Regions from separate parts of the Shewanella septentrionalis genome, predicted to be linked through region 1. Evidence: riboswitches for the same ligand, from Rfam matches in the RefSeq annotation. Region 1 holds a riboswitch; the other holds the start of a gene.

The links. Region 1 has a riboswitch for cobalamin ahead of NE536_RS17435 (TonB-dependent receptor). Riboswitches for the same ligand answer to the same signal wherever they lie in the genome.
Region 2: it holds a riboswitch for cobalamin, as region 1 does, so the genes downstream of both, NE536_RS05700 (ABC transporter ATP-binding protein) here and NE536_RS17435 (TonB-dependent receptor) in region 1, are expected to answer to the same signal.

The regions. Positions count from the first base shown of each region.
Region 1 is NZ_JAMTCC010000034.1:13,011-17,764, reverse strand. Features, by position in the region: gene NE536_RS17445 (RCC1 domain-containing protein) at 1-884, shown strand, start outside; gene NE536_RS17440 (hypothetical protein) at 1,089-1,757, shown strand; cobalamin riboswitch at 1,894-2,126, shown strand; gene NE536_RS17435 (TonB-dependent receptor) at 2,236-4,194, shown strand; gene NE536_RS17430 (hypothetical protein) at 4,259-4,754, opposite strand, start outside.
Region 2 is NZ_JAMTCC010000007.1:108,074-112,827, forward strand. Features, by position in the region: gene metH (methionine synthase) at 1-979, opposite strand, end outside; gene NE536_RS05695 (histidine phosphatase family protein) at 1,334-2,053, shown strand; cobalamin riboswitch at 2,258-2,423, shown strand; gene NE536_RS05700 (ABC transporter ATP-binding protein) at 2,524-3,417, shown strand; gene NE536_RS05705 (FecCD family ABC transporter permease) at 3,386-4,543, shown strand; gene cobT (nicotinate-nucleotide--dimethylbenzimidazole phosphoribosyltransferase) at 4,709-4,754, shown strand, end outside.

The DNA of each region.
Region 1 (4,754 bases):
ATAAACTGTTTGATGTCGTGGATATTTTTGCTGAAGGACGAAGTTTTACTGCTCTTAAAAAAGACGGAAGCACTGTGATTTGGGGGCAAGTTGAACGGTCAACCAATATGAAAAAGCTGCTGCCACAGTTAATGGATGTTGTGAGTGTTGAATATACCCAAGGAACTTATGCCGCTCTAAAAAAGGATGGCAGCGTCGTGACTTGGGGGCAGAGTAGCGATATTTACCCTATTCGCAGTGCGCTACTGGATGTCGCGAGTATTACGTCAAATAGCTGTGCTTTTGCAATCTTAAGTCCAACGGGTGAGGCGCACTTTTGGGGCAATGAAACGAACTGTGGTATCGATTGGCTTAAACAAACGGATATTAAAGGCGTGAACAGTATTGTCAGTGTTGGCACGGGATTTTTGTTGCTGCGTGACAATGCCGTACCGCAAATCCTGGTCGATGATAGTGACTACGCCTATCTATATGGTTTTCACTATGCTCAAGATATTCTCAATCGGTATTGGCAGGAGGGAAGCAAGATCACCCCAGGTTCGGCATCATTTGTATTTACCCGTCCTGACGGCAAAGTCGTGCCAGTAGGTTATAGGGCTAACCTAGACAATGTTGAGAAGCTCATAGCGCGTATTCCACGATTAACTTGGTTAGCGAGGGCGGGTGAGGGGTATGTCGGGATCAGTGAGCAGGGAGAGTGGGTCTCTTGGTCGATGAATAACGAGATGTTCGCCAAATCTCCGCTACCGCCTGCCGATTCGTTGGTGATTAAGCCGCTGGATTTTACCCCTGTTGCCCAATGTGAAACGCCAGAGCAAAGACAGGTGATTCTGAGTCAGGAAAGGCCTAAACCTGAAGTAAAAATGTGGTTATTTAGTGAATAGTACTAACCTTTTTGCCGCTATTGTGCTGATAAACGGGATATTTCCCTGTTATTCAAGCCGTGATAGTGATTATTTCTTTTAAAGTGGCAGTTAATATAACTTTTTGACTGTTTTCAGCGAAGGTTCTTCGTTAGAATGCTGGGTGTTTTCTGTTCAATTTCATGATGTCGTATTAATTATAAGTGCGATACAAGGATGATAAGTATGAAATTAGCATTGTGTTCACCTATTGGATTGTTTCAAGGTGCCAGTGTGTTATTACTCTGCAGCTTAATTGGCTCAGAGCCAGTTCAAGCCACATTAGATATAGCTCGGAGCGAAAGCGGCGCAGCTCATACCCATGTATTGCCGGTATTTGGTCAGCAATTAGGGTTCAATCTGCCTGCGGGCTGGAAGCAGGCTTATCATGAGGAGCAAGCTGGCATGTTTATGGCAGAATATGTGCCTGAGCAGGAAGCATTAACCCAGTGGAGTGCACTATTTTGCGTGCAGGGCTTTAAGGATATGGCCGAGAGTATTAGCCCTGAGCGTTTTTTAGATGCGATGGCCCAGACCTATAAATCGACCTGTGACGGCGAAGTGGTGTACCAGAAGCTCGGCGACACTGAAGTTGATGGACACGAGGGATTTAAAGCTATTTTAGGCTGTACAGCCATGCCCAATATCCACAATGCCACGCAAGTGAATCCCAAAGCCTATGCTTCGATTCCTCAAGGGGAAATTGGCTACTATACGGTTGTTAGTGGTAATAAAGATTTGTATCTACTGCATAAGTCGATGCGAGGTGCCGTTTTTTCTGCCGATAAACCGCCGCTGCAGGCAGATAATAGCCAAGATTTTATCTCCGCTTTAGTCCCATTCTCCTTGAAGTAGACTGTAGACGTTCGCTTGAGTTTGATGGACTTTCATCCGTATAGACGTCTATAATGCGCGCGCTCAGGCTCTATAATGTGCTGAGCCTTAAGGGAGTATCGCTGTTTTATTGATGGCTGTGCCCTATGAATCAAATTTTTAGTCAACCTTCTGAGGTGCTTGCGTGCGAAAGCCGCGAGATAATCGGGAAGCCAGTGAAATTCTGGCACTGCCCCCGCAACGGTAAAAGGTGAGAGAAGACCGCGTTTGATTGGTGTGTTCAAGACAGAACCCGATAGTCAGAATGTTAAAGGTCAGTCTCGCGTTAATTCTATTTTTACGGATTAACATAGCCTAAGTCCGGAGACCGGCCCTAAAGGTGTTTTTGAGATTTCGGTGGGCAGATCTCAAAATGCGATAGTCACTGTCAGTATCTTTTACTGAATGAACTGTATCGTGGCGCTAATGCCTCGTTTTCCTTGCAGGAGTTAAAGGTAAAATGGGAACAAATCCAACAAAAATCGCGCTGCTGATCGGTAGCCTTTGCAGTTTTTCCGTTATCGCGCCCGCTATGGCGGCTGACGCTACCAGCACAGCTAAAGTCGACGAGCATCTTGTCGTGATCGGCCGCTCTGACAATACCCCGTTAAATATTGCCGCGAATGTGAATGTGATTGACGCTGCGGCGATTGAAATGAGCGGTGCCACTAGTGTGACTGAAGTTTTACGCGGTCAAAGTGGTATTCAAATTTCAGATAATAACATCGGTACTAGCTTTGCGATGCGTGGCTTTAGTGCCAGCACTGCTGTGAATAACACGCTGATTTTACTTGATGGTCGTCGCCTCAATAATATCGATATCGCTGCTCCTAGTCTTAATGCCATACCGCTTAACCAAGTCGAGCGCATCGAAATTTTATCGGGTAGTGCGGGTGTGCTTTATGGCGACCAAGCGGTAGGCGGCGTGATCAATATTGTCACTAAATCCCCTGAAAATACTGGTGGTAGCGTGCAGTTATCCGGCGGCAGCTTTGATACCTATGAAGGTCGCGGTGATGTGTCTGGCGCGATCAACAAGGATTGGCGTTACTTTTTCACTGGTAGCTATAACCAAGGTGACAACTACCGCAAGCATAATGCCAATGAAACAGGGTCGATTTTAGGTCGCATTCAATATAAAACGGCCACAGACTCCTTCTTTGTTGAAACTAGCTACTACGACAACGATCGTGAAAATCCGGGCTCGCTGACTGAAAAGCAATTTAAAGATAACCCACGTTACTCTGGTAACGATAAGCAATATTCCCATGAAATGACTACGGCGGCGCGCACGGGTTACCAGCATCAGCTCAATCAAAACTGGGCGCTGGCGGCGGATTTAGATTACAGCGATACCTTAGTGTCATCATTGAACTGGGGACAGAGCCGTAACACACGCTCACTGTTGATGTTTAGTCCTAAAGCGTTAGCGAACTACAGTACGCGTCAAGGTGAGCTAAACCTAGTCACAGGTTTAGACATCAGCCGTGGTAAGGCTGATTTTGACACTATGGCGCGTAGTAATGTACAGCAAATGCAAAGCGCCTATCTACAAGCCACAGTGCCTTTAAGCCATATCTTAAGCTACGTTGTGGGTGGTCGTTATGCGCGGGTGACCGACGAGTTAGTCGATGGTAATGTCTATCCTAATGGCATGGATTTAGACGAAAATGCCCACGCATTTGAACTGGGTTTAAATTACCGTCCAACTGCTGAGCACAGACTTTATGTTCGCGCTGATGATAACTTCCGTTTTGCCAAAGTGGATGAGCAAGCTTATACATCGCCTGGTGTACTTGGCTTAAAGCCGCAGACGGGTCGCTCCTATGAAGCGGGTTGGGATTGGACTCTTGCTAGCCAAACCCTACGAGTGAGCTTATACCGTCTCGATTTAGAAGATGAAATTGTGTATGACTCAAGCGCCACTAAACCTATTGGTGGTAATTTCGATGGCGCAAATGTCAATGCTGACGCTTCACGTCGTTATGGCGCAAGTGCCGATTGGGATTGGCAGGTGACTAAAGCAGTACAACTAGGGCTTGAGTATAACTATATCGATGCCGAATTTACCGACGGTAATAATGATGGCAAGGAGCTGTCTTGGGTGGCAAAACACACGGGGCGCGGATATGTCAGTATGGATTTTGCTGAGCATTTCCAAGTCTTTGCCGAAGCTATCTACACGGGTGATCGCTTTGTGGAAGGTGATAACGGTAATGAAGGCGATAAGCTGGCCAGTTACGTGCTCGGTAATTTAGCCTTGAACTACAACCGTGATGCTTGGCTTGCCAGCCTGCGTATCGATAACCTATTTGATAAAGACTATGTCAGCGCAGGCTATTACGGTGGCCTTTGGGGTGATAGTTATTACTCTGGCCGAGGTCGAGATATTCGTTTAACCCTTGGTTATCGTTTTTAATATCTGACTAAATGAGCGAATTTAGCAGCCTTTAACTCAATATAAAGGCTGCTTTTTTTTGCTATTATTTACTCTTAAATTGTTTATCTTGTTCTTCTTTATTTAGCGGTTTAATACCAAGATAATATTCATAGCTATTTTTATCGCTGTTATCGACAGTCGTCTCATTTTTGCTATTAATTTCTTTCGATGTACTATCTTCTTTATTTGCATACATAGTTAATTTAGGCTTAGTCTGTTTAGACTTAGTCTCCTCTGCAGCAGACACATTCGCTATGCTCTTAATGTCCTCATTATCAGTAGCGGATTTATCTTCTACCTTGCCAAATTTATAGTTAAAAATAGCATTGGTTTCTACTGTTTCAATGGTTGATTTCTTCATGGTTTTGTATATTGCGACAATACCATGTTTACCTAGAGTGACTTCAGGGTGAATTTTCTTACCAGTACCAACCTTAGTGCCATCGACATACCAGTCTGCATCAACGTTACTCGTAAGGGTTATGACCGTGGACTTAAGGCTCAGTTTTTCATTGAGTAATGATTCAATTTTATTGTTA
Region 2 (4,754 bases), on a different contig from region 1:
CAGGCGTACTACCACAACAACCACCGATAATATTGAGCATGCCTTCGCGCGCCCAATCTTCGATCACATTCGCCATGTCTTCTGGGGTTTCATCGTAACCGCCAAACTCGTTCGGCAGTCCCGCATTCGGATGCGCCGACACATAACACTCACTGATGCGGGATAATTCTTCCACATAGGGGCGTAATTCTTTTGGCCCAAGTGCACAGTTAAGACCGATAGATAAGGGCTTGATATGGCGAAGGGAATTGTAAAAGGCTTCGGTCGTTTGGCCAGTCAGTGTGCGGCCAGAGGCATCGGTAATGGTGCCCGAAATCATGATAGGCAGTCTGTCTTTAGAATGCTGACCGAATAAGTCATCGAATACCGATTCAATCGCAAACAGCGCGGCTTTGGCGTTTAAGGTATCGAATATGGTCTCGACCATAATGATATCCGCGCCGCCCTCAATCAGCGCCTTAGTGGACTCTCGGTAAGCGCTGACTAACTCATCGAAGCTGACGTTACGATAGCCTGGGTCGTTCACATCAGGGCTAATCGAACACGTACGGTTAGTGGGGCCTAACACACCGGCGACGTAGCGCGGAATGCCTGTGGCAGCAAACACTTCATCACAGGCTTCACGGGCGAGGCGGGCGCCGGCTAAGTTAATTTCGGCGGACAGCGACTGCATGTCGTAGTCGGCCATGGCGATAGTCGTAGCATTAAAGGTGTTGGTTTCAATGATGTCGGCACCGGCGTTTAAGTAGTCGGTGTGAATCTGTTTGATGATGTGGGGTTGCGACAACACCAATAAATCGTTGTTGCCTTTGACGTCAGTGTGCCAATCTTTAAAGCGTTCGCCGCGATAGTCCTCTTCTTCCAGTTTGTAGCCTTGGATCATAGTGCCCATGGCACCGTCTAAGATTAGAATGCGCTCAGCAAGCTGTTTACGAATGTCTGCCAATATCTGGCCGGCTTTGGTAGAGGGTATCGTCATAAATAATTACCTTAAATACAGCTAAGTTAAGTCCAAGCATCGACCCTTGTTATGCAAAGTGCATTTTATTCTGGTCTATCGACATTTGTTTTTGGATACTTGTTTTTATAAAATGCTTTTGGACATTTAAACGTATAGACGTCCATAATACGCGACTTATGATTGTCAGGGCAAGGTCAAAATTGACTGACGATAATTGAGTCCCAGCGCCACTTTATCCCCAGTTTAACGGTTTTTTTGCAGGGCTAGTTGTATTGTTAGTCGTTGGACTAGGGCGTAATTGAGTATATAGGGCGACGGGTCTAATGTGGGCTTTCAACAAAATTTGCCATGAGTGATAGACATAGGAATACGATGAAACAAGTTCGATTGTTATTGTTGCGTCACGGCGAGTGCGAAGGCGGCGCCATTTTACGCGGCCGTGTGGATGTGCCTTTAAGCGAAAAGGGCTGGCAGCAAATGTCGGCAGCGGTTGAGTCACAGGCCAGCGTGTGTAGCGCGATTTATAGCTCGACCTCACGCCGCTGCGCCGAATTTGCCCAAGCCTTTGCCGCCGAGCTGCATTCGACGGCGGCGCTGGTATCTGAGTCAAGGCCATTGCAGGCGCAGCTTTTATCGGGTTTACAGGAAATTGATTTTGGCGATTGGGACGGTCGTCGGCTCGATGAACTGTATCAACAAGCGGGCGAACATCTAGCGGCCTATTGGCAAAACCCTTGGCAAACACCGCCGCCCAATGGGGAAACTATGGCTAGTTTCGAGTCGCGGGTGAATGGGACGATTGACCAGATACTCGCCGCCGAGTTTGAACGGTTGATTCTCGACTCAGATAACGCCGAGCAGACTGTGGGCGCTAGCGTGGCTGCGGGCGAACTGGCTGCCAAAGTATGGGTGGTGACCCACGGCGGGGTGATCCGTCACTTAATGGCGCGCGCCCTTGGGGTTGAGCGGGCGGTGGGCTTTTACAGTCAACTCGATTTACCTGTGGCGGCCGTGGTGAGCATTACTGTGCTGCAGGATGAGCACGGCGTTTGTTACTGGCGTTTAGATTGGCCGAGCGGACGCTGCGAGTGATCCGCGTTGCCCTAAGGTAAAGATTTTTCTTGTCTTACCAGCGTGATTGTCGATTGCCAATTAAGGCAAATATAGGATAATGCTTTTTCCTGACGTTACCCGATGCACACGGCCTTGCAAGGCTGGTGGCAGTGTATCGGATGACGTCACAGAAATAGGTGTTGGGAGTTTTGAGTGGTGCGAGTGTGTTCTGTGGCAGTTATGGCCGAGACACGCTGCAAAGGCTTGAAATCAATCTCAACATAATAGGGAATCGGGGAGCTGCTCGTCAGTCAGCCCGAACTGTGCCCGCAACTGTGAGTGACTTTTTATATTGTTTTCAATACAAAAAGTGACGAGTCAGGAGACCTGCCTATTTCTGTTATCGCTGCGTGCAGCCTTAGTTCTCGAGCGGGTGACTCGAGGGAGCCGATGACAATGTGCACAACCTTTTTGAATTCAGGTTTGGACTCGCTAGGAGCACCACGTTGGTGAAACTCTCTGCCATCCAAACGAGCCATGCTTTGAATAACAGCGACACTCGCCCATCAGCGAGCCAGACGGTCGCGCTCGATGTCAGCCAGTTAAGCTGGTGTATCGATGGCAAAACCATTCTTTCCAATATTAACTTTGCACTGCCAACCGGGCAGATGCTGGGTTTGATTGGGCCTAACGGCGCGGGTAAGTCTAGCTTGCTACGCTGTTTGTATCGGTTTGTTCGCCCGACTCAGGGCAAAATTACCCTGTTTGATCAAGATATTGAGCGTTTATCGCCCAAGGCGTTTGCCTGCCGTGTCGCCGTAGTGCAGCAAGACACGCCGCACTATTTTGACCTAACCACAGAGCAATTGGTCAGCATGGGCTTAACGCCGCATAAGGGCATGTTCGATACCAATTCGAGCTGTGACGGCGAGCGCATTGCAAAGGCTCTAGAGAAAGTCGGCCTGAGTCATAAGATGCACCAACAGTACGAGCACTTATCCGGCGGTGAAAAGCAGCGTGCCTTGATCGCCCGCGCCATAGTGCAGCAGCCGCAACTGTTGATCCTTGACGAGCCAACCAACCACCTCGATGTGCGTTATCAAATCCAAATCCTCGAATTAGTGCGTAGCCTTGGCATCAGCGTGATTGCCTCTATTCACGATCTCAATTTAGCCAGCGCCCTGTGCGACAGTTTGTTGTTGATCCATAACGGTGAAGTCAGCGCTATGGGCACGCCAACCGAGGTATTAACCGAGGCGCGAATTGGTGATGTGTTCGGCGTGTGCGCTCAGGTGTCGACCCATCCACAACATAAAAAGCCCTTAATCAGCTACTTCTATGGCTACCATGATTCGACGCACAACATGGCTGATGCTTTGGCTGAGCGAGGCGAGGGCGGATGATTCAGGGAGTAAACAGCATTTCATCTCACATTTGGGGCGTATCGTGACACCTTTGACGAGACAACAACTGATGCTGGTCGCATTAGGCATAATCACTTTGATAACCCCCATTGCCGCCACGAGTTTTGGCGCGGCGAACATCAGTTTTATGGATGTTATCCAAGTGTTTATCAATAAAATGGCCAACCTCACTCAAGCCAATGGCATGACGGAGCGCATCGTGATGGAGCTCAGACTGCCGCGTATTTTGCTGGCCTTTGTGGCGGGTGCGGGTTTGTCTTTGGCGGGCAGTGTGCTGCAAACCGTGACCCGCAATCCTCTGGCCGACCCTTATCTGTTTGGCATTAGCTCAGGCGCGTCCTTTGGCGCTGTGGTGATGTTGACGTTATTCACGGGCTCTGGATTTTTTGAGAATGCGGGTATGGCGGCGAACTCGGGGATTTTTAGTGGTTCGAGCGCCTTGTCGGGTTTGCTCTGGTTTAGCTTGCCCTTCGGCGCTTTTATTGGCGCTAGTTTGTCGGTACTGATAGTGCTGGCCTTGTCTGGCCTTGGGCTCAATAGCCAAGTGGAGCGCATGTTGCTCTCAGGCGTGGCGACCTCCTTTATGTTTGGCGCGTTAACAAGTTTGTTGTTGTATTTCGCCAGTCCGCAGGCGACGGCTTCTGTGCTGTTTTGGAGTTTAGGCAGTTTCGCCAAGGCCAGTTGGTCCTTATTAGTGCTGCCAACACTGGTGATTGGCGCGAGTTTGTTCATTATTTTAGGCATGAAGCGGCAGATCATGGCGTTGCAAGCGGGGGATGAAACGGCGCATACCTTAGGGGTGAATGTGCCTAAGTTGCGACTCAATATGTTGCTGCTCTGCTCCTTGATTACCGCGATTTTAGTCGCTACCTGCGGCGGGATTGGCTTTGTCGGTTTGATGATCCCCCACACAGTGCGCATGCTGTTTCCCGGTCGTCAGCCGATTATTTTAACGGCGCTGGTGGGCGGATTATTTATGGTGTGGATTGATGTGCTGGCGCGCTGTTTGTTGGGCAATCAAGAGTTGCCCGTGGGGATTATCACGGCGGCCATAGGTAGCATGTTCTTTTTGCTGATTTTGCGTAAACGCAGAGTCATGGCGTAAGCACCTAGTCAGAACGTAATCCTAGAGTCATCTAGCAAGCGCAGACTGGCGAGATAATCAGCATTTTTGTTGATATCTGCCCCGCGATTGGAAATGCAAAATTGGACATGTTAGTCATAGACGCAGGATGCGTTGTGGTTATTTAAGATAATAAGTGGAGTGTGGATGTCTCAGTCAGCCGTGTCTTTTCAAATCAGCCCTGTGAGTAAAA